DNA from 4 places in the Bacillus sp. AC266 genome. Region 2 is predicted to be linked to each of the others. Evidence: riboswitches for the same ligand, from Rfam matches in the RefSeq annotation. Region 2 holds a riboswitch; each other region holds the start of a gene.
The links. A riboswitch is a leader RNA that binds a small molecule or an ion and turns the genes downstream of it on or off. The one in region 2 is predicted to bind S-adenosylmethionine.
Positions count from the first base shown of each region.

Region 1: it holds a riboswitch for S-adenosylmethionine, as region 2 does, so the genes downstream of both, AC0IXC_RS03800 (ECF-type riboflavin transporter substrate-binding protein) here and AC0IXC_RS19405 (bifunctional O-acetylhomoserine aminocarboxypropyltransferase/cysteine synthase) in region 2, are expected to answer to the same signal.
Region 3: it holds a riboswitch for S-adenosylmethionine, as region 2 does, so the genes downstream of both, metK (methionine adenosyltransferase) here and AC0IXC_RS19405 (bifunctional O-acetylhomoserine aminocarboxypropyltransferase/cysteine synthase) in region 2, are expected to answer to the same signal.
Region 4: it holds a riboswitch for S-adenosylmethionine, as region 2 does, so the genes downstream of both, AC0IXC_RS15620 (Na+/H+ antiporter NhaC family protein) here and AC0IXC_RS19405 (bifunctional O-acetylhomoserine aminocarboxypropyltransferase/cysteine synthase) in region 2, are expected to answer to the same signal.

Region 1 covers NZ_CEEDEC010000001.1:724,868-730,856, forward strand. Annotated here, with positions in the region: partial or broken gene lepB (signal peptidase I) at 1-145, shown strand, start outside; gene AC0IXC_RS03790 (macrolide family glycosyltransferase) at 401-1,579, shown strand; gene AC0IXC_RS03795 (aspartate/glutamate racemase family protein) at 1,629-2,312, opposite strand; SAM riboswitch class I at 2,463-2,578, shown strand; gene AC0IXC_RS03800 (ECF-type riboflavin transporter substrate-binding protein) at 2,718-3,266, shown strand; gene AC0IXC_RS03805 (ABC transporter ATP-binding protein) at 3,277-4,977, shown strand; partial or broken gene AC0IXC_RS03810 (energy-coupling factor transporter transmembrane component T family protein) at 4,970-5,769, shown strand; gene AC0IXC_RS03815 (YjcZ family sporulation protein) at 5,905-5,989, shown strand, end outside.
Region 2 covers NZ_CEEDEC010000004.1:472,831-478,819, forward strand. Annotated here, with positions in the region: gene AC0IXC_RS19390 (YczE/YyaS/YitT family protein) at 1-326, shown strand, start outside; gene AC0IXC_RS19395 (homoserine dehydrogenase) at 356-1,651, opposite strand; gene metA (homoserine O-acetyltransferase MetA) at 1,790-2,695, opposite strand; gene AC0IXC_RS19405 (bifunctional O-acetylhomoserine aminocarboxypropyltransferase/cysteine synthase) at 2,679-3,977, opposite strand; SAM riboswitch class I at 4,212-4,316, opposite strand; gene AC0IXC_RS19410 (chloride channel protein) at 4,636-5,865, shown strand; gene AC0IXC_RS19415 (FMN-dependent NADH-azoreductase) at 5,932-5,989, opposite strand, start outside.
Region 3 covers NZ_CEEDEC010000002.1:98,947-104,935, forward strand. Annotated here, with positions in the region: gene AC0IXC_RS07970 (ATP synthase subunit I) at 1-190, shown strand, start outside; gene AC0IXC_RS07975 (hypothetical protein) at 646-843, opposite strand; gene pckA (phosphoenolpyruvate carboxykinase (ATP)) at 1,140-2,726, opposite strand; SAM riboswitch class I at 2,955-3,076, shown strand; gene metK (methionine adenosyltransferase) at 3,246-4,445, shown strand; gene AC0IXC_RS07990 (hypothetical protein) at 4,561-4,743, opposite strand; gene AC0IXC_RS07995 (hypothetical protein) at 4,750-4,929, opposite strand; gene AC0IXC_RS08000 (MogA/MoaB family molybdenum cofactor biosynthesis protein) at 5,168-5,677, shown strand; gene AC0IXC_RS08005 (molybdenum cofactor guanylyltransferase) at 5,674-5,989, shown strand, end outside.
Region 4 covers NZ_CEEDEC010000003.1:467,815-473,803, forward strand. Annotated here, with positions in the region: gene AC0IXC_RS15605 (PspA/IM30 family protein) at 1-211, opposite strand, end outside; gene AC0IXC_RS15610 (lmo0954 family membrane protein) at 256-612, opposite strand; gene AC0IXC_RS15615 (GNAT family N-acetyltransferase) at 923-1,345, shown strand; gene AC0IXC_RS15620 (Na+/H+ antiporter NhaC family protein) at 1,414-2,730, opposite strand; SAM riboswitch class I at 2,825-2,930, opposite strand; gene AC0IXC_RS15625 (ribonuclease FAU-1 family protein) at 3,051-3,569, opposite strand; gene gltP (glutamate/aspartate:proton symporter GltP) at 3,638-4,912, opposite strand; gene AC0IXC_RS15635 (murein hydrolase activator EnvC family protein) at 5,406-5,989, shown strand, end outside.

The DNA of each region.
Region 1 (5,989 bases), on a different contig from region 2:
GAAAGTTCCCACGCATAAATTATTTGTGTTAGGTGATAATCGAAATCATAGTAAAGATAGTAGGAATACGCTTGGACTAATTGATGAGTCAAATATAATAGGTAAAGTGAAGATGGTATATTATCCATTTGATCAAATAAAATAATTCTATTAGATATGCACGTTTTATAAAATAAATCATATATTGATAGCATAGGACAAGCAGAAAAGCTTATCCTAACCTCACAGAACACTCCTTATCACAGTTAGGCATCTACATTTTATGTAGATGCCTTTTTCAATGTCTGATAATTATTTATCAACCTAAAGTAGTAAGTATATTGGGACTATTAAGGGAAGATTGCTTGTAATAATAACAGTACGATTAATAAGAACATTGAATTGTAGGAGTGAGAAATAAGTGATGAATATTTTAATAGTTAATTTCCCTGCAGAGGGACATGTAAATCCTACATTAAGTTTAGTAAAGGCCTTTACTGAAAGAGGTGATAACGTACACTATATTACAACGGAAAGTTTTAAGGAAAGGCTTGAAGTTTTGGGAGCCATTGTACATACTCATCCGGATTTATTAAAGGAGATTTCTATTGATAATGAAACTTCATATGGATTAAAAACTTTCTTTCATGTACATGTTCAAACTTCTTTATACATATTAGAAATTACGAAACGATTATGTAAAAGCATTAATTTTGATTTCATAGTTTATGATATATTTGGTGCTGGAGAGTTAGTAAAGGAATATTTACAAGTTCCAGGCATAGTTTCCTCTCCTATATTTTTAATTCCACCAGTATTATTGGAAACCTTGCCTTTTCATCCAAATGCAGACATACAATTCCAACCCGATGAACTCTCTGAAAAGTTACTGTATCAAATGGAACATGAATTTGGAGTAAAGCCCAAAAGTAATCTTCAATTTATGCATAATAAGGGAGATATTAGTCTCGTGTATACAAGTCGTTATTTTCAACCTAATAGCGATTCGTTCGGAGAAAACAATGTTTTTATTGGACCGAGTATTATAAAGCGCAAAACAAATGTAAAGTTTCCACTTGAATTGCTTTCAAAAAAGAAAGTTATTTATATTTCAATGGGAACACTTCTCGAAGGGCTCGAACCATTTTTTAATACTTGTATTGATGCTTTTTCAAATTTCGAAGGGATTGTAGTAATGGCGATTGGTGATAGAAATGATATTTCAAAAATTAAGCAAGCGCCAGACAACTTTATTATAACCCCTTACGTACCTCAATCAGAAATATTAAGTGAAGCAGATGTTTTTATTACACATGGTGGAATGAATAGTGTGCACGATGCAATCCATTATAATGTCCCATTTGTGATAATACCGCATGATAAAGATCAACCTATGATAGCGCAAAGATTAACTGAGCTTGAGGCAGCACATAGATTATTGAAAGAGCATGTTAATGTGCAAACTTTAAAAAAGGCGGTAACAGACGTTCTTTCAAATAAAAAGTATAAACATGGCATTCAAAAACTGAATGAAAGTTTTTTAGAGTGTGGTGGTTCCAAAAGAGCCATTGCAGTTATTGATGCTCTTTTAAATAAATAGTTCGGATAATATAAAAGCATAGAGGCTCTACCTGTATGCTTTTATATTATTATCCAGCAAATTGTACAGCAGTATTCGCATGTAAATAAGCAGTATCAAAAACAGGAACAGATAGATCATTTTGGGAAATGAGCAAAGGAATTTCCGTACAGCCAAGTAGAATTCCTTCAGCCCCATTATTAATTAATGAATTGGTAATTTGTATTAGTTTTTCTTTTGATGTTTCTGAAATAACTCCTCTACTTAATTCATTTAATATGACGTGATGGATAAAAGTTCTTTCTTCGTCATTTGGGATGATTGTCTCAATGTTATATTTTGCTAGTCGTGATGTATAAAAATCTTCTTCCATTGTTTGTTTCGTTCCTAATAATCCGATCCGTTTTATATTCTGTTCTACCATTTCTTTAGCACTTACATCACCGATATGAAGAAGTGGGATTGATATTGCTTGTTCTACTTCCTCAGCAAATAGATGTACGGTATTAGAACACATTAGTAAACATTCAGCTCCTGAGTTTTCTACCTTTTTTGCTACCGTGACTAATTCATTTTTCACTTCTTCATATTGATGGTTTTGCAATAATGTAGTTACCTCCCCAAAGTCCATGCTATATAAAACAAGCTTCGCATTTTGATCATATTTAGAGAGAGTCAGTGTATTAATGTGTTTATAGTACAACGATGTTGATTCCCAACTTAGTCCGCCAATTAAGCCAATTACTTTCATCATGCATTCCTCCCGTAACAATTTTGAATTTATTATTTCATAATTCCGATAAGAATACAATGATTTAAGTGAACTATTTATCGAAAAATAAAAATAGTAAGAAAAGTATTGAAATTATTTATTGTTAGTGCCATAATACAGATTACAAATACATACTTATCCAGAGAGGTAGAGGGAACGGCCCTTTGAAGCCTCAGCAACCCCTATGTAATTACATAGGAAGGTGCTAATTCCGCAGAGGACACTATGTGTCTTTTGAAAGATAAGGGGATTCTTGTACGTGAAAGAAAATGACCTCTTATTTAAGAGGTCATTTTTTGTTGTATAGAAAGGAAGTGTCGATGCATAATTCATTTTCAAAATAAATATAGAGTATTAAAAGTTGAATAATACGAGAGGGGAATTGTAATGAACAAATTAACGACAAAGCTAGTAGTAGCTATTGGAATTGGAGCAGCTTTATACGGGGTATTAGGGCTTTGGGGATTTTCTATCGCGCCGAATACATTTATTAAACCCGCATTGGCTATTTTAACAGTTTTTGGAGCGTTATTTGGCCCGGTAGCAGGGCTTTTAATAGGACTCATCGGTCATACTGTTACAGATACGATCGCTGGTTGGGGTATTTGGTGGGGATGGGTTATTAGTTCAGGTATTATTGGTTTTGCAATGGGACTCATACAAAAAAGAGTTGGTTTTAGTGTAAAACATGGAACGTATAATAACCGTGATATTTCTTATTTTGCAATTGCAGGGTTAATTGGTATTGTCATAGCAATTATATTTGCTGGAGCATTCGATATTATTGTGATGGGAGAACCGTTTGACAAAATAGTTATACAAGTACTAGGCGCAACAATTGCAGACGTTATCGTATTTTTAGTTCTTGGCTTACCAATCACGATCGGTCTAGCGAAATCAAATAAGAAACATACACATTTAAAAATTGAAAAGTAGGGATGTATACATGCAACCAATTATTTCTTTTGAACAATTTACCTTTCAATATAGGCATACCACGCAGCCTACTTTAAAAGATATTACATTTCAAATATATCCTGGGGAAAAGGTACTTATCGCTGGACGAAGTGGTTCAGGTAAGTCAACATTAGCTCATTGTATAAATGGGCTAATCCCATTTTCTTACGAAGGGATAAGTACCGGTAACATTTTAATAGCTGGAAAGGATCCGAGAAAAGGTAGTGTTTTTGAACAGAGTAAACACGTAGGGACAATATTACAAGATCAAGATTCACAATTTATAGGCCTTACTGTCGAAGAGGATGTAGCATTTGCATTAGAAAACGATTGTGTAAATCAAATAGAAATGAAAAAGATTGTTACGGATTCTTTAAAAAAGGTAAGCATGCAGGACTTTCATACACAAAGTCCGCATGAATTATCAGGAGGTCAAAAACAGACAGTCTCTCTTGCAGGTCTGCTAACGACAAATGCCGATATATTATTATTTGATGAACCGTTAGCTAATTTGGATCCTGCATGTAGTTTGAATACAATAGAACTCATTAAAAATATACATGAGAAATATAATAAAACAATTGTAATTATTGAACATCGAATAGAAGAAATTTTAAACCTTGATTTAGATAAAATTATTTTAATAGATGAGGGAGAAGTTATTGCCGTTGGTTCACCGGATAGTATTTTAAATTCTAATATATTACCAAATATCGGACTAAGAGAACCTATTTATATAGAGGCGCTAAAGAAATTAAATTTTGATAGTAATAATGTTAGGGTATTTCCAATTGAAAATCTTCGTAATGCAGGCGTTCATAGCCTATTAAAGAACTGGATGCATAAGCAAGTTTCATCAAAAAACAAATATATTAAAAAAGCTTTATGCAAGATAGAAAATTTATCATTTACGTACAATAACAAACATACAGCCTTAGAAGATATCAACCTTTCAATAGGAGAGGGAGAAATAGTAGCGTTATTGGGTCATAATGGAGCAGGGAAATCGACATTAGCTCATACTCTTATAGGAATAAATAAAACGAAGAATGGGAGAATAACATTCGATGGAGAAAATATAAATTGTTGGTCTATTCGTAAACGCGGGGAAGTTATTTCTTACGTTATGCAAAACCCAAATCAAATGATTACACAGCCTACTGTTTTAGAAGAGGTTTCATATTCATTAAAATTAAAAAAGGTTTCTAAAGATGAGATTGAGAAAAGAGTCGAAAAATCTTTAAAAATTTGTGGATTATATCCATTTCGTAACTGGCCAATTCAGGCATTAAGCTATGGACAAAAAAAGAGGCTTACTATTGCATCTGTACTTATAACAAACCCAAAACTTATTGTATTAGATGAGCCGACAGCTGGACAAGATTATTACCATTACAAACAGTTTATGTCGTTTATTAGAAAACTGGCTGAAAAGGGCATATCCTTTATTATTATCACACACGATATGAATCTTGCTTTAGAATATGCAGATCGAGCGGTAGTTCTGCATGAAGGGAAAATTATTGCGGACAATACTGTATCTGCTGTTTTAGGGGATAAAGGAACGTTACAAAGAGCTAATCTACGGGAGATTTCATTAATAAAACTAGCTAAATTAAGCGGAATTCCAACTCCAGAAACATTTGTGCAACTTTATATTGAAGCTAATAGGAGGGAGGAATATGCATAATACGTATTTGTATCGTATGGATGGTGCAATTAAATTATCTTTATTTATATTTTGTATGACACTTACTTTTTTATTTTTTGATTTTCGTATATTGCTAATTTTATTTATTATTGGATGTATCGGCCTCTTAATTGCAAAAATTCAATTGCGTAAAATTATAGTTATTTTCAGCGTTATATTTACATTTAGTTTATTAAATTCCGTTATGATTCTTTTCATTACGCCCACCCATGGATCGGAATTAACGGGATCGTATACCTCTTTTTTTATATAGGTTATGCAACAATTACATATGAAACTTTATTTTATGCAGCTACACTTTCATTGAAATATTTTACGTTATTACCATTTACACTTCTTTTTATTTATACAACTCATCCAAGTGAATTTGTAAGCAGCTTAAATAAATTTGCTGTTCCTTATAAAATTACATATGCAATAAATATTGCACTGCGTTATATACCAAGTATTCAATCTGAATATATAATCATTAGACACGCGCAGGAAGCAAGAGGCGTACCTTTTGAAAAAGGAGAAGCGAGCTTGTGGATTCGTATGAAAAACCGTGTTTTAATTTTTTGGCCACTTATTATTCATTCATTAGAAAGGATTGATACTGTTTCAAATGCAATGGATTTAAGAGGTTTTGGAAAAAAGGATAAACGAACGTGGTACTATGCAAAAGACGCACAAAAGGAGGATTACATCACACTTTTTGTTGGTATTATCATTTTGATTATTGCAGTTTACTTAAAGCTGAATGTATTCCAAAGCTTCTGGTACCCATTTTAAAGCACTCTCAATAGAGTGCTTTTACTAATTTTTATAAAGACATGCTCAAAAAAGGGAGATATACATACTGTATAATACGAACCAGTTAAAATGATCAACTACCTATTAGTTTTCAAACCAAAAGGAGGAAAAAATATGAGTTTCGGCGGTTCTTGTGGTTTTGGTGGAGGTTTCGCTTTATTAGTTGTGTTATTTATTTTATTAATTATTGTTGGATGTA
Region 2 (5,989 bases):
TTATCCGCTCTCTTCCAAAATATATAACACTTATTTGCGGAAACCTATTCGTCGGAGCCGGAATTGGTCTTTACGTCTCTACTAACCTTTGTGCAGCACCTCAAGAGGCTTTCGTTTTAACTGTTGCTGAGAAAAAGAAATGGACATTTAGAAGAACAGAAATTTCATTAGCTTTTTTATTTTTAACATTAAGCTTCTTATTAGATGGGCCAATCTATTTTGGAACAATTATCTTATCCTTTACAACAGGTTGGATTATTCAAGCTTTTATTCAAGTTGGTACGCAGATTTTAAATAGAAAAAAACCTATTAAGCAAGCCGCTTAATAGGTTTTTTCGTTTTATTAGAAGAGATACTACTTAGCATCTCCTTCAATTCGATAATTTGCTTTCACACAATCTATTTCTTCATACGATTGCAATGTATGTAGAATGTACTCATAATCCGCAAGAGAAGCACGATGCGTTACAATTACTATTTCTGCTTTCCCTTTCTCTTCAAGTGGCATTTGAATAATCTTTTCAAAACTAACACCGCGCTCAGAGAACAATGATGTAATTTTTGCAAACACACCAATTTCGTCTTTCACATGAAGTCTTAAAAACTTTTTCACAATAATTTCATCTGGCTCTTTTAGTACCTTTTGATATTGCGGAACTACAGCACTATTTCCTGTTACACCTAACCTAATATTTTTCATTACAGCAACTAGATCAGAAACAACAGCTGTCGCTGTCGGTAAGCTTCCTGCTCCCGGACCATAAAACATCGTTTCTCCTACCGCTTCACCATACACATACACAGCATTATATTCATTTTGCACTGCCGCAAGAGGGTGTGCATTTGGAAGTAACGTTGGCTCAACTGTAACCTCTAATTTCTCGCCATCTCGCTTTGCAAGACCAATTAATTTAATTGTATAGCCTAAGCTCTTACTATATTCAATATCTTCTGCTGTAATAGAAGTAATCCCTTTTACCTTCACATCTCCAAGCTCTACATTTGTAGAGAAACCGAGAGTAGCCAAAATCGTCATTTTTCTTGCTGCATCCAAACCTTCTACGTCTGATGTTGGATCTGCTTCTGCAAATCCAAGCTGCTGAGCTTCTTTTAACACGTCGTTATATGCTCTCCCTTCGTCTGACATTTTCGTCAAAATAAAATTTGTCGTTCCATTTACAATTCCCATTACTTTCGTAATAAGATCTGAAGAAAGTCCTTCTACGATGCTTCGTAAAATTGGAATCCCTCCAGCTACACTTGCTTCGTAAAATAAATCAGCCTGATTATCTTTTGCTACCGCTAAGAGTTCCGCTCCGTGTAACGCCATTAAATCTTTATTTGCAGTCACAACGTGCTTCCCGCTTTTTAAAGCTTGTAAAATATATGCTTTTGCATCATCAATGCCGCCCATTACTTCAATGACAACATCAATATTAGGATTATCTAAAATTTCATTCACATCTTGTGTTAATAGAGTAGAAGGCACGTCTACTTCTCTCTCTTTCTCAATGTTTTGCACCAATACTTTCGTTACTTTCACTGGACAACCTACTTGGTGTATAAGTCGTTCTTGATGATCTGTAATAATACGAACTACACCACTACCAACTGTCCCAAGACCTAATAACCCCACTTGAATTTCTTTCATAATACTGTCCACCCCTCAAAAATTGTGTTTAGATGCCATTATATAGACAAAAAATCTGAAAAACAATGTATTTTGAATATTAAGAAAAATAAAGGTTAATCTTTACAAATAAAACGCTACCACGTGTTATACAATCATTTACAATATATAAGGGGTTTCTTGATACACGTAATAATTCAGCCAATTAGAGAATAATAAATTCCCATGACTCCTCCACCTAACAATTGGCTTCTCATTTGGATTATTATGTTTAAAATAATTTTTTGGCACATCAATATTTAATCCTTTTTGGCAGTCCCGTTCGTATTCTTGCTTTAACGTATCACAACTGTATTCACTATGTCCGAGTGCGAAAACTTGCCTTCCCTCTTGCCCAATAGCAAGATGAACGCCTGCTTCTTCAGAATTGGCTAATAACGTTAATTCTTTCACTTTTTCAATATCGCTCTCTCGTACTTCTGTATGACGAGAATGCGGAGCAAAAAACACTTCATCAAACCCTTGTAACAATTTCACATGTTGCTCGCGAACCTCATGTTCAAATACACCAAACATTTTTTCCGCAAGAGGATACTTCGGCACACCATAGTGGTAATACAAACCAGCTTGTGCCCCCCAGCAAATATGAAGCGTAGATGTTACATTCGTTTTTGAATACTCCATAATACGTCCAAGCTCTTCCCAATAATCTACTTCTTCAAAAGAAAGAGTTTCAACTGGTGCTCCTGTAATAATGAGTCCATCAAATTTTTCATTCTCAATATCACGGAATGTTTTATAGAAGCTCGTTAAATGGTCCTGCGCTACATTGCGAGACAGATGCGATTCCATATGAAGTAAATGAACATCTAATTGCAACGGTGTATTTCCAATTAAACGAAGTAATTGCGCCTCTGTTTCTTGTTTTGTAGGCATTAAATTTAATATAGCAATTTTCAAAGCACGTATATCTTGTGTTACTGCTCGCTCCTTCGTCATTACAAAAATATTTTCCTTCTGCAATACTTTGCGAGCTGGTAAATCTTTATCAATTATGATCGGCATGTTGTTTGCCTCCGACTAGTGCCGCTTCTAAATCTGCAATAATATCAGAAACATCTTCTATACCGACCGATAAACGGATTAAATCAGATGTAACGCCAGCTAAACGCTGATTTTCTGCGCTTAATTGTCTGTGCGTCGTACTAGCAGGATGTATTACACAAGTTCTTGCATCAGCTACATGCGTTACAAGAGTTGCAAGCTTTACATTTGCGATAAATTCTTTCGCTGCTTCTAATCCGCCCTTAATACCAAATGTTAAAACTCCACTAGCACCTTTTTTCAAATACTTTTGTGCTAACGAATAATTTTCATTACTATCTAATCCTGGATAATTCACCCATTCAATGCGATCATGATTGGCAAGCCACTTAGCAACTTCGAGAGCATTTTCACTATGACGCTCCATTCGTAAATGCAATGTTTCAAGGCCAATGTTGCTAATATATGCATTGAATGGGCTCATACAGTTTCCGTAGTCTCTTAATAACTGAACGCGTGCTTTCACAATATACGCTGCTGCTCCAAAATTTTGAACATAGCTTACGCCATGATAACTCGGGTCAGGTTCGACAAGCTCAGGGTATTTTCCATTTGTCCAATCGAAGTTCCCTCCATCTATTACAATCCCACCTAGAGAACTTGCATGGCCATCAATATATTTCGTTGTAGAATGGACAATGATATTTGCCCCATGTTCAAACGCCTGGCATAAATAAGGCGTCGCCAATGTATTATCAACGATAAAAGGTACTTCTAATTCTTTTGCTGCCGCTGAAAGTTCTTTGAAATTCAAAACGTTCATTGCTGGATTTCCTAACGACTCTGCATAAACGAGTTTTGTCTTATCATTAGCAAGTGCCGCAATTTCATCTGCCGTTAAATTAGGATTAAAGAACGTAACATCTATGCCCAGCTTTCGCAAACTCACTCCAAATAAATTAAACGTTCCTCCGTAAACAGTTGAAGAACAAAGTAAATGGTCTCCACTACTGCAAATATTTAAAACCGCAAGCATAATGGCTGCCTGCCCAGAAGCTGTTGCAACAGCCCCTACACCGCCTTCTAAATCTGATAACTTCTGCTCAAATGCGGCTAGAGTAGGATTTCCAATACGCGTATATATATATCCCTCTGCCTCCAAATTAAATAGTGCTGCTAAATCATCTGACGTATCGTATTTATACGTTGTACTTTGATAAAGTGGCAAAACACGCGGCTCACCATTTTTTGGCGTATAGCCACCTTGCACACAAATCGTTCCTTTCCCCCATGATTCTCCCATCTCTCATTCTCCTTTCTTTTATCCCGCTATTTGCGGGCAGTAAGACTCCCACCTCCAAATTCGGCAAATGCGAGGAAGTTAGGTGGGAGATAACTGCCCGATTGATGAAGGCTAATAATTAGCGGGGGAGGGACAAAACCCCCACTGATTAAAGTTTCACTTTATCCAAAATAAAAAACTGCCCCTTCCCTGAAAACAAGAAAGGAGCAGTTTGAAAACACGCTCTAAGGCTCTTTCTTATCTCTCAGGATTATTACCTGCAGGATTTGGCACAATTCCGTTATACGGCTGTTGCCAAGGTTTCATCGGGCCTGTCCCTCCACCTTTTCTTGATAAGACTATGCAATTACCGTTGATTTTATAGCAATAATTTCCTGATGTCAAATGGTTTTTCTGAATGTTCTAAATTAAATGCAAGGAATTTAATATAAACAACAAAAGAAATATATTCCATATTCATTTGAAAAAGACCTTTTAAAAACTCCGATCAATATATAAAATTAAATAAGTGGTTTAACCGCGTTGGTTTCAAATTTTCATGAGATTTCAATATATTGAATAAGCCAAACCCTCAAAAAGATACTATATATATTCAATTCATTTCACACTAGCATATTTAATCCTTTCTACATGAAAATTTACATAACGGAGGTACAACATGACAAATAAAAAGGACATGCACTATATACTCGTCCTATATGGCATTCTTTTAGGCTCTATAGTAGGAGCTACAGTCTGGTTATTTTTAGTTACAATAAATATCGGAATTCACTTTATTTGGGGATACTTACCTACTATTTTCTCTTCTCCGCCTTATTACACCATTTGTGTAACAATCATCGGTGGTATCCTCGTTGGTTTAACACAAAAATACTTCGGTACATATCCACGTCTTATGCCCGAAGTGATGGCTGAATATAAAAAAACAGGTAGAATCGAATACAGTTTTGTACATAAAGCTACTTTAACTGCGATTATCGTTTTAATATTTGGAGCTAGTTTAGGCCCAGAAGCAGCACTCGTTGGAATTATCGGTGGACTTTGTACATGGGTAGGAGATCGCTTTAATTTTGCTTTAAAGGGAATGAATGAACTAACAGAGGTTGGAATTGGTGCTACTTTAAGTGTAATTTTTAATGCACCATTATTCGGTTACTTAGCTCCGAATGAAAATGAGGGTGAACAAATTAATGAATTTTCGAAAGGAAAAAAAGCAATTGTATATTTAGCTACCACTTTTGCCGGTTTTTCCGTTTACTTATTGCTTAGTAAACTCGATAATCGTGGATCCTTTATTGTTGATTTTGGGGAAGGGTCTCTTGCTCTTAATGAATGGATCGCCTTTCTACCACTTGCTAGCATTGGTGCTATAGTTGGTTTCTTTTATTTCAAATTAGAATTCACATTAGAGAAATTAATCCACCCCTTCAAAGAATACAAGGTATCACTTGGAATTATAGGCGGTATTTTATTAGGAATTACAGGAACTTTTCTTCCTTACACGTTATTCTCAGGGGAACATCAATTAAAAGATTTAGTCGTTGAATGGAGCCATTTATCCTTCTGGGTACTACTTCTTTCAGGAATTTTAAAATTATGTATTACTGCCGTTTGTTTAAATACGGGTTGGCGCGGCGGACATATTTTCCCAATTATATTTGCTGGATCAAGTATCGGATATGCTATAGCTTCTATTATCCCTATAGATCCAATAGCTTCTGTAGCCATCGTCACGACAGCTATTTCAAGCTATGCATTAAGAAAACCAATAGCTATAACATTACTATTACTCATGTTTTTCCCGCTCAATTTATTATTACCGATGCTCGGGGCAGCAGCGATTGGGAATGCATTTCCGCTTCCTAAACATAACGAAACTACAAATTAATATAAAAAAACAGCATTAACATGTAAATGTTAATGCTGTTTTTTCGAGTGACGATTATATTTTTAATTAAAATTTACTTGCTACTTTAGCCGCTTCTTCAAGACCTGCTGCAATGATCTCTTCT
Region 3 (5,989 bases), on a different contig from region 2:
GAAAGCGCCGACGCTTGGTATGTTTAATCGCTTTGCAGCTGCAATTTTGGGTGCTATTATTATGTACGAAATTGAGCATCATATGGTAATGTGGGCATTTGCAGTAGGTATTCTGGGTGGTTATTTCTTAATCGTTATTAATTTAGGGTATTATAGTATGAAGGATGAGGAAGAATTAACGAAGGGCTGAAAAAGATGAAAAGCCTCTTTTTAGATGGAATAGAGAATCCAGCGGTGGATAGAAGCGGTTAGGGCCTTTTTTAGCCACATGCGGTGTGAAACCAGAAGGAGCAAGTGAGCGAGAGATCTCTTTATATTTTCAAAGCCTTGATTTGTATGTGTGAAAATCCGAGTATATCAATTGAAAATTAGGTTTGGAACTTTTTTAGATGGAATAGAGGATCCGGCGGGGGATAGAAGCGGTTCAGAGCCTTTTTTAGCCACATGCGGTGTGAAACTAGAGCGAGGTAGTGAGCAGGAATATAATTTATATGTTCGAAGCCGTAATTTGTATATATGAAAATCTGGTTATTTAAATTGAAAATTGGCTTACTCTGGAATAAGGGATCCGGCGATGGATAGTACAACAGGAAGCGTAACTTTGTATAAAATATAGGTTTCCGCTTCCAATAAGTTAATATGAAATCACTTAGTAGTATGACTCTTAGGTTCTTTAAAAAAGTTGGATACAATACAACAAACTATTCCGGTAATTAGAATAATGTATTTTATCGTTTCACTTGTATGCTCAAATAAATTAACGTTAAGCATTACAAGTCCCCAAAACATTTGAATCGCTCCATAACTGAATAAAATTTTTCCTGTATGAGAAAAATTTTTCATGGGCCTCACCATTTCCTTTATATGTAAATTATATCATAGGAAACTACAAACGAATGATTATAAAATGAATTTTCTGTAAATTTATAGGTATTGGTATGCAATAGATGAAGAGATTAAAGTTTCACTTTATATAAGATATAGAAAGAAGCTTACGTTTTTAACGTAAGCTTCTTTTTTATGTAAGTGTGTGTAACCGTTAAGCCGCATTGGGTTTTGTCGGTGAGTACGCGGAACTTTACGGTTATACGACACTTATTCATATGAGTAAAAGGGTTATTCCAACAGAAAATTTGTAATTAAGCGATTGGACCGCCTAAGTTAATAATAGCTTCAGAAACGCTATCGAATTTTTTGAAGTTTTCTTTAAATTCGTTTGCAAGCTCAATTGCTTTCACTTTGTAAGCATCTTTATCAGCCCAAGTTTGTTCAGGCATTAATACTTCATCAGGTACACCTGGAACATGACGAGGTACTTCAAGGCCAAAGATGTCGTGTTTTGCAGTTTCAGCTTTAGCAAGTTCACCGCTTAGTGCTGCTTGAATCATTGCACGAGTGTAACCTAAGTTCATACGTTTACCAACGCCGTATTCGCCACCAGTCCAGCCAGTGTTTACTAAGAATACTTTCGCATCATGTTTCTCGATTTTTTCACCAAGCATTTCAGCATAACGAGATGCATCAAGCGGTAAGAACGGTGAACCGAAGCAAGTAGAGAATGTAGCTTGTGGAGATGTAACACCGCGCTCTGTTCCTGCTAGCTTACTAGTGTAACCGCTTAAGAAATGGTACATAGCTTGTTCTTTTGATAACTTACTGATTGGAGGCAATACGCCAGATGCATCAGCAGTTAAGAAAATAATTGTATTTGGATGTCCTGCAACACTTGGCAGTACGATATTGTCAATCGCATGCATAGGGTATGCAGCACGTGTATTTTCTGTTAAAGTAGTATCGTTATAGTCAGCGATGCGTGTTTGACCATCAATGACAACGTTTTCTAAAACTGAACCAAATTTGATTGCATCGAAGATTTGTGGTTCTTTCTCATGAGAAAGGTTTACACATTTTGCATAGCAACCGCCTTCAATATTGAATACGCCGTTATCAGACCAACCGTGCTCATCGTCACCGATTAATTTACGGTTTGGATCAGCAGATAATGTTGTTTTGCCTGTTCCAGATAAACCGAAGAATAGTGCTACGTCGCCTTCTTCGCCTACGTTTGAAGAGCAGTGCATAGAAAGAATGTCTTGTTCAGGTAGTAAGAAGTTCATAATAGAGAAGATTGATTTTTTCATCTCTCCAGCGTATTCTGTACCACCGATTAGTACGATACGTTTTTCGAATGAAACCATAATGAATGCTTCAGAATTTGTACCGTCAATTGCTGGATCTGCTTTGAAGTTTGGTGCAGAAACAATTGTGAACTCTGATTCGTGAGTTGCTAATTCTTCTTCATTTGGACGAATAAATAATTGATGTACGAACAAATTATGCCATGCATATTCGTTAACAACTTGAATTGGTAGGCGATAGTTGCGATCAGCGCCAGCAAATCCTTTGAAGATGAATAACTCTTCTTTTTCTTTTAAGTATTCTAAAACTTTTATATATAATTTATTAAAATGTTCTTCAGAGATCGGTTGGTTCACGGCTCCCCAAGCAATTTTGTCAGCAACCGATGCTTCCTTCACAATAAATTTATCCTTAGGAGAACGTCCTGTGTATTTTCCTGTTGAAGCAGAAACGGCACCAGTAGAAGTTAATTTCCCTTCGTTTCGCATTAATACTTTTTCCACTAATTGCGGAACACTTAATTGAATCTGTGCATTGCTTCCGTTCAATAATTCATGTAAACCAATTTGGACATTCACAGTACTCATATTTATATACCATCCTTTTCATTTAATGAAATATTTCTCGTAATCCCCATCAATAGTATAACACAATTATATAAATAATGTATACTATTTATTTATTTTTGTTTGTGTGAATGTATCATTTCCCTATTAATATTTCATTCTATGGGTATTGAGAAAAACTTTCAGGAAAATGTGAATATTAATTGACAAATGAATATCATTTCTTTAGTATAGGTTGGGACGGATACTCTCTTATCCCGAGCTGGCGGAGGGACAGGCCCGATGAAGCCCAGCAACCTCATTTGTAGTGGTAAATACAGGTGAATAGGTGCTAAAACCTGTGCGAGGCTAACGGTCTCGAACGATAAGAGCAAAGGGCAAAAAGCAGTATGCAAGTAGCAAATTAAACCTTTCCTCTATGTTAAGTAGGAAAGGTTTTTCTGTATGCTTGTGTGGGAGAATAAATGTATGTCGCAGTTTGTGGCAAATTAAGGATGAGTTCCGTACAATATATACAATTACTGTAGGGAGGTTTACCACATGACAAAAAAACGTCATCTGTTCACATCTGAGTCTGTAACTGAAGGACATCCAGATAAAATTTGTGACCAAATTTCTGATTCAATTTTAGATGCGATCTTAGCAAAGGACGCAAATGCACGTGTAGCTTGTGAAACAACTGTAACAACTGGTTTAGTATTGGTAGCGGGGGAAATTACGACTTCTACTTACGTAGATATTCCAAAAATCGTTCGTGAAACAATTCAAGGCATTGGTTACACACGCGCAAAATACGGATTCGATGCAGAAACTTGTGCAGTTTTAACATCTATCGATGAGCAATCTGCTGACATCGCTATGGGTGTTGACCAAGCACTAGAAGCACGCGAAGGTCAAATGACTGACGCTGAGATTGAGGCAATTGGTGCGGGAGACCAAGGTTTAATGTTTGGCTTCGCATGTAATGAAACACAAGAATTAATGCCACTTCCAATCTCGCTTGCTCACAAATTAGCTCGTCGTTTAACTGAAGTACGTAAAGATGACACATTATCATACTTACGTCCGGATGGAAAAACGCAAGTTACAGTTGAGTATGATGAAAATGGTAAACCTGTACGTGTGGATACAATTGTAATTTCTACACAACATCATCCAGATGTTACGTGGGAAGAAATCGATCGCGATTTAAAAGAGCACGTAATTAAAGCTGTAGTTCCAGCAGAATTAATGGATGGAGAAACGAAATTCTTCATTAACCCAACTGGCCGCTTCGTAATTGGTGGACCACAAGGTGATGCTGGTTTAACAGGACGTAAAATCATCGTTGATACTTACGGTGGATACGCTCGCCATGGCGGTGGTGCATTCTCTGGTAAAGATGCAACGAAAGTTGACCGTTCTGCAGCATATGCAGCTCGTTATGTTGCGAAAAACATCGTAGCAGCTGGTCTTGCTGACAAAGCAGAAGTACAACTTGCATACGCAATTGGCGTAGCACAACCAGTATCAATTTCAGTTGATACATTAGGCACTGGTAAAGTATCTGAAGACGTATTAGTAGAACTAGTTCGTAACAACTTCGATCTTCGCCCAGCTGGTATTATTAAAATGCTAGACTTACGTCGCCCAATTTACAAACAAACAGCAGCTTACGGCCACTTCGGACGTACTGATGTAGATCTTACATGGGAACGTACAGACAAAGCAGCTACTTTAAAAGAGCAAGCTGGTCTATAATATATGAAAAAAAGCTTTGCGCTGTGTGCGCAAAGCTTTTTTTATTTGGTTTTATCCCGTAAAAGCCCGATTGGTTTAACTAATAATCAGTGGGGAAGAACAAAATCCCCACTGATTAAAGTTTCACTTTATTTACTACTTGAATGCAAGAACTACAATAAACTTCCCCGTCTAGCTCAATATACTTCTTCATATTTGTCATACCACTTGCCGGAAATGGCATATGAATCCAAGCTTTTTCATACGTTTGTATTTCCTTTTCACATGATTTACAAAGGATTGGTTTCTTACGGAACATAGACGGTCAGCCTTTCAGTTGACGCGCTTTTCCTGCGCAAAAAGCACTGCTCAGTAAAAATAGCGTTGCGAATATAATACTCACTAATGTAGCGTATGGAATCGCGCCTTTTAAGGAAAAGCCGACAGTGATGGAAGCAACAAATAAGAGGATGAATGTTGTTGTTAATTTTTTGTATAGTTCCATAGTGAGTGAACCTCCAAATTATTTTGTAATTTAAAATGAAATCTACTATGTAGAAAATATAAGGGGATTTAAAGAGTAGCTAATGGTGTGTAGTCCAGGCGTATAAGAAAATATATTTTCCTTTTTGTGGTCGTATATACTTATATTGTATCACGGTGCATCATTGGCTTCATACATAATTGTGTAAAGATATGTATGATAAAATGAAGAAAAGTCTTTAAGAAAGGAAAGATGAAAAATGAGTGTAACTGAACATAAAAAACAAGCTCCAAAAGAAGTGCGCTGCAAAATCGTGACGATTTCCGATACACGTACGGAAGAGACGGATAAGAGCGGACAACTATTACATGAATTATTAAAAGAAGCAGGACATAAAGTGACCTCTTATGAAATTGTGAAAGATGATAAAGAAAGTATCCAGCAAGCAGTGTTAGCAGGTTATCATAGGGAAGACGTTGATGTCGTGTTAACGAATGGCGGAACTGGTATTACGAAACGTGATGTAACGATTGAGGCAGTGTCAGTGTTATTAGATAAAGAAATTGTTGGATTTGGTGAGTTGTTCCGTATGATAAGTTACTTAGAAGATATCGGAAGTAGTGCGATGTTAAGTAGAGCAATCGGTGGTACAATCGGGCGTAAAGTTGTCTTTTCGATGCCAGGGTCTAGCGGAGCGGTTCGTCTTGCGATGAACAAGTTAATTTTACCGGAATTAGGTCATATTACATTTGAGTTGCATCGTCAATGAAAATTGCAGGAATTGTATTAGCTGGCGGACAGTCTAGTCGTTTCGGAGAACCGAAAGCATTGGTGATTTGGAAGGGAACTACTTTTGTTGAGCATATTGTGCAAGTAATGGAAAGTATTTTGCAAGATGTTGTTGTTATTAGTCATACTGATATAAAAGAGAGAGTAGAGCAATTAGTACAAGTTCCAGTTATAGAAGATATGTCGCACTATAAAGGAAATGGGCCACTTGCTGGAATAGTGTCAGGAATGGAATACATAGATTCAGATTGGTATATTATCATGCCTTGTGATGCACCGAACGTTTCAAATG
Region 4 (5,989 bases), on a different contig from region 2:
AATAACGTGCTTGCTCAAGCTCACGAGCGAAGTTAGATTTTAATGCTTTATGACGCTGAATTAACTTCTCAATTTTTGTTATTTCACGCTCACTATCGCGTAAATATTGGTTTAACATAGCAATTGGATTTTTTCTTTCTTTCTCATCTAACACATTATGAAAATCAGCTAAAATTGCATCGCGTACACGTCCGAATAAAGATTGTTTCATTATAATCTTCCTCTCTTCTACTTTATAATTTGATTTATTTTATATTAGTTTTTCATTAACTTGTTCCACTCATCTTCAAAGTTGCTATATGGTTTAGCACTTTCTGGAGCAGAATCAACAACTACATTTTTTCCTTTTTTCCACTCACGGTATCCGTAGTATAAAACTACTAATGCTGCGATACCGATTAATGCTGGGGAATGAGAAAGCGCAATGGACAAACCGATTAAACCAACAATACCCCAAGCTAACTTTCCAAAGAATGATTTAGCTCGCACAAATGATTTATAGCTCCAGTACACAACTCCTGCTCCAATGGCGAATCCTACAATACCAGCAAGACTACCAAGAGCAATTAAAGCCAAAATACCGGCTGCGATAAACGCTAGAAATTGTTTCATCTTGTGCTTGCCTCCCTTCGATTTGATACTCTTATCTTAACTATTTTTTCATTTTTTCATAACGAGCTTAAGAACTGTTTTCGACTCAGACTTAAGACTGAGTTGCATTCAGCCTTTTGCAAAACGAACATGTATACGATGCGTATAGATACAGAAAAATTCTTATTCAATAACGGATGAAAATCTCAACTTGCGCGTCCAAAAAATTAGCAATACATACAAACGTTTATTAAATTACATTAAATATATTATTAAGAAAATTATGTTAAAATAAATCAGAAGGCTACATTTAAATTAAAGGGGATATATCATGAATTTACACATTACGAAAGAAATCAATACCGCCGCTAAAAACTATATAAACAATCAGCTTTATGAATATAATTTAAAGCACTTTCCATCTGATTTAAGAGACAGATACTTAGAGATTCATTTATTTCTTAAGGATGAAAATGGTAAAATATGCGGGGGAATATTAGGTGAAGTCTGTTGGAATTGGTTAGAGATTCACTCTTTTATCATCGATGAAGATATACGTGCATTAGGGTATGGAACTAAACTGTTATTAGAAGTAGAAAAAATCGCTTTAGAAAGAAATTGTGATTTTATAAAAGTTGACACTTTAAGCTTTCAAGCATTAGATTTCTATAAAAAATATGGTTATAAAGAGTATGGTATCCTCGATAACGTAGGAAGAGATTATAAACACTACTATTTGAAAAAGGATTTATAAATAATAAAAAACGCTCAGAGAATGTTCTCCGAGCGTTTTCAACTGCTAATAATAAATGTCTCTTTATGTTATGCAGTTTTATGATACTCTTTTTTTTCCGCCACTTTAGAAAATCTCGGGAAACCAATTAATATAGAAATGATTCCACATACTCCAACTAAAATTGGATAAAATGCATATGGTAACAATTCGACCGGAGATAACGCAGCAAATCCTGCCGCTGTTAACATTTGAGCACCATATGGGATTAACCCCTGTACACAGCAAGAGAAAAGATCCAGTACACTCGCTGATTTACGGGGATCAATTTCATACTGATCCGCAATTTTTTTCGCAAGCGGACCTGTAAAAATGATAGAGATTGTATTGTTTGCTGTACACACATTCGTCATACTCACTAAGCCAGCAATACCAAACTCCGCTCCTTTTTTCGAACGAATATTACGTGTTAAAAGATTCATTAAATATTGAATGCCACCATTATATTGGATAAGTTCAACCATACCACCGATTAATATAGCAAGTAGTACTAGCTCCATCATACCGCCCATTCCAGTCGTTACACTTTTAAAGAAACTCTCTAACGTGTAACTTCCATCTATAAGGCCGATAGCACCTGATAATATTGTTCCACCAGTTAACACAATAAGTACATTCCAGCCAAGTAGTGCTGTAATAAGTACTCCTGCATACGGTAAAATCTTTATCCAGTCAAAACTATGGGCTTTAACTTGTGTATCACTTCCTAAAGTAATTATTACTAATAGTACAATTGTAATAATAGCGGCTGGTAATACAATTAAAAAGTTCGTTTTAAACTTATCTTTCATTTCTGTTCCTTGTGAACGAACAGCAGCAATTGTTGTATCTGAAATAAATGATAAATTATCACCAAACATCGCTCCGCCCACAACAGTAGCCATCGCAAGTGCTATTGAGATATCAGTTTGCCCACTAATACCTACAGCAATCGGTGCTAGTGCTGCAATTGTTCCCATTGAAGTTCCCATCGCTAATGAAATAAATGCCCCTATAACAAAAATTCCAGCAACGATAAATCCTGGTGGCAAAATAGATAACGCTAAGTTAACAGTGGAATCAACTCCGCCCATTCCTTTTGCTGTTTCAGAAAACGCCCCTGCAAGTACAAAAATTAATACCATAATCATAATATCAGGGTTTCCTGCACCTTTAGCAAATCGTTCTACTTTCACATTAAAGCTTTCCTTACGATTCATCACTAAAGCAATTCCTACGGCAATTGAAATTGCTACAAGTATCGGCAATTTATAGAAATCACCTGTAATAATTCCAGAACCAATAAATAGCGCCAAAAATATTCCAAGTGGTAATAACGCTAAACCATTTCCTCTCGTTTCTTTCAAAGTATCATCTCTCCCTAGTTTTCAACCTTTTCTAATGAACAACAAAAGACCTCTTCCGATGAGAAGAGGTCTTATACATCTATAAGAAACACTCTTCTCATCTTTCAAGCACATGCTTGCTGGATTTGGCACAGCACTCTGAAATCGAGTCCGCTGCCGAGGCATCGTAGGGCCAGTCCCTCCGCCTCTCTTTATAAGAAGGTTTCATATTTATTTTTTAATAATAATTTCTTTCCTAACTTTACTCGCTTACAAAACAAAAGTCAATTATTTTTTGTATAGATTTTTTTGGTAATTATACAAAAATATGAATAAACCAATCATTTTAACTTTTCGATTTCTTTATCCAATATTGAGATCCAATAAAATTTTCTATTTTTTATCGTCGCGATAATCCATTTTGTTGTATTCCATGCTAACTCATATTCTTCTTTTGTAACATCACCAATTTTATAGGCATCCTCTAACTCGTCTTCATCCAGTACATAGATCTCACCGTTCGGTAACAATACTACATCTAAATATAAATCATCAAAATAAGGTAAACCACGCTCGTCTATTTTATATTCTTTCGTCACGTCGATATAATATTGTACTAATTGTTTTTGATTGTCTAACATAGCTGTAATTGCAAAGTTTTTCCCGTTTATAAAATATTGCATCCATGTATACCCATCACCTGCAATGCAAAGCTGTTTACCATTGTATTCTTTATGACTAGGTTCCCTCACTTTTTTTATGTCCAGTATTCCTAACATTCCATCCTCTACTTGCTTAACCCTATAATCCTTCTCTATTAGTCGCTTCCACGAAGAACCGTCACCATATTTACGTTTCATTACGTCCGCTCCTCTTCTATATATAGAAAAGCCCCCACATATTATGTGAGAGCTTGTTCATATTATAATTAAGCTGCTTGACCCTTTTCAGATATCTCTTTTAAATAGGCTTGTCCTTTTTCAGCGTCATATTGACCTTCCCACTTAGACATAACTACAGCCGCTAAAGAGTTACCTACAACGTTAACTGCTGTACGAGCCATATCTAGAATACGGTCAATACCTGCAATAAACGCTAAACCTTCAGCTGGAATACCTACTGTACCAAGTGTTGCTAATAATACAACGAATGATACGCCCGGTACACCCGCGATACCTTTTGATGTAACCATTAATACAAGTAATAACGTAATTTGTTGTGTAATGGATAATTCAATACCGTACATTTGCGCTAAGAAAATTGCCGCAATTGCTTGATATAAAGTTGATCCATCTAAGTTAAATGAATACCCCGTTGGAATAACGAAAGATGTAATTGCTTTCGGACAACCGAATTTCTCCATTTTCTCCATAATTTTCGGTAAAACCGTTTCTGAACTTGCTGTAGAGTACGCTAAGATCAGCTCGTCTTTTAAAATTTTAAAGAATTGGAAAATGTTAATACCGAATATTTTCGCTGTAAGTCCTAATACAACTACAACGAAGAAGATCATTGCTCCGTATACTACAATGAGTAATTTCCCTAATGGAATTAATGAAGCTAATCCGAATGTAGAAACTGTAACACCAATTAATGCGAATACACCAAATGGTGCAAACTTCATAACTTGGTTCGTTACATAAAACATTGCATCTGCTACACCTTGGAAAAATTGTAGAACTGGTTTGCCACGCTCACCAATTGCTGCTACACCTAAACCAAATAATACTGAGAAGAAGATAATAGCAAGCATATCACCTTCAGCTAATGATTTCATAATGTTCGTCGGAACAATATTTACAAACGTATCTGCGAACGAATGACTTTGTACTTGCTCTGTCGTATGTGTATATTTAGAAATATCTGTTTTTGTTAACTTATCCATATCAACGCCTTTTCCAGGTTGGAAAATGTTTGCTATTAATAGACCGACAGCAATTGCAATCGTTGTAATAATTTCAAAGTAAATAATTGTTTTTCCGCCTAGTCGACCTAACTTTTTAATATCGCCAACACCAGCAACCCCAACAACAATACTCGCTACAACAATCGGTACAACAATCATCTTAATTAATCGGATGAAAATATCACCAATTGGTTGTAAGTACTTCACCACTTCCTGATTGCCAAAGAAAATCGCCCCAACTGCAATACCAAGCGCAAGTCCTATTAAAATTTGCCATGCAAGTCCTATTCTTTTCATACTTGTGGTAACCCCCTCTTCGATGTGTCACTCTATCTCTCATTCTATCTCTATAAAACTTGAAATTAAGAGTATTACATATTATTCGACAATTCACTACATTTTGTCCCTGTTGAAAATCATAAATCAAAATTTAAAATCTGACAACAAAATAAGTTTGCACGAATGCAAATAATTTTCTTGACAAAAACAAACTTCATGTCAGAAAACCTCACATGAAATCGATTCCTTACTAGTGATTGATAGGTTTTTAAAATACTGTTTCATTACGTAAAATTCCATCATTTCCCATGTTTTTTTAAAAAAAATATAGAAATTGATATCTTTTTCTATACATTCAAGAATTTTAAATTTATGACAAACACTACGAAAAGATACTAAATTCCGACAAAACTTAGCAAAATTATAAAATTTTCTTTACATTATGATTACAACGATAGACACTCTTCTTCTTATGATATATAACATTCATAGGGAAAGGAGCAAGACAACCATGAAAAAGAAATTTGCAGCATTTAGTGTTTTAGCAGCTGGAACGATTTTCGTTTCCCCGTTACTTTCACCCGTATACGCTGAAACGAATGAGAATAAATTATCTAATATTCAATCCGAATTAGAAGGCAAACAAAATGACTTACAAAATAAATCAGCTGAGAAAGAACAAATAGAAAAAGAAATCCAGGAATTACAAAAGAAAATCGACGAATTAACTACTTCTATTAATAAAAACGAAGCTGAATTAAACGATACAAAAAAAGAAATTAGCAACACACAGCAAGTTATTACTGAAAAAAAGAAACATATAGAGCAATTACAAACGAATATAGATACACGGCAGGAAGTTATTAAACAACGACTACAATCTATGCAAGAAAAGCCTCGTACGAGTATCATTACAGAAGTAATAACAAGTTCTGCAAATATTGCCGATCTTGTTGATAATATGTATTCTGTAAGTTTAATTTTAAATAACGATACAGATATTGTGAAAAAACAAACAAGCGATCAAAATGCTGTGACGACAGAAAAAGAGGCTGTTGAGAAAAAAGAGCAACAACTGAAAGAATCTGAGCAAAA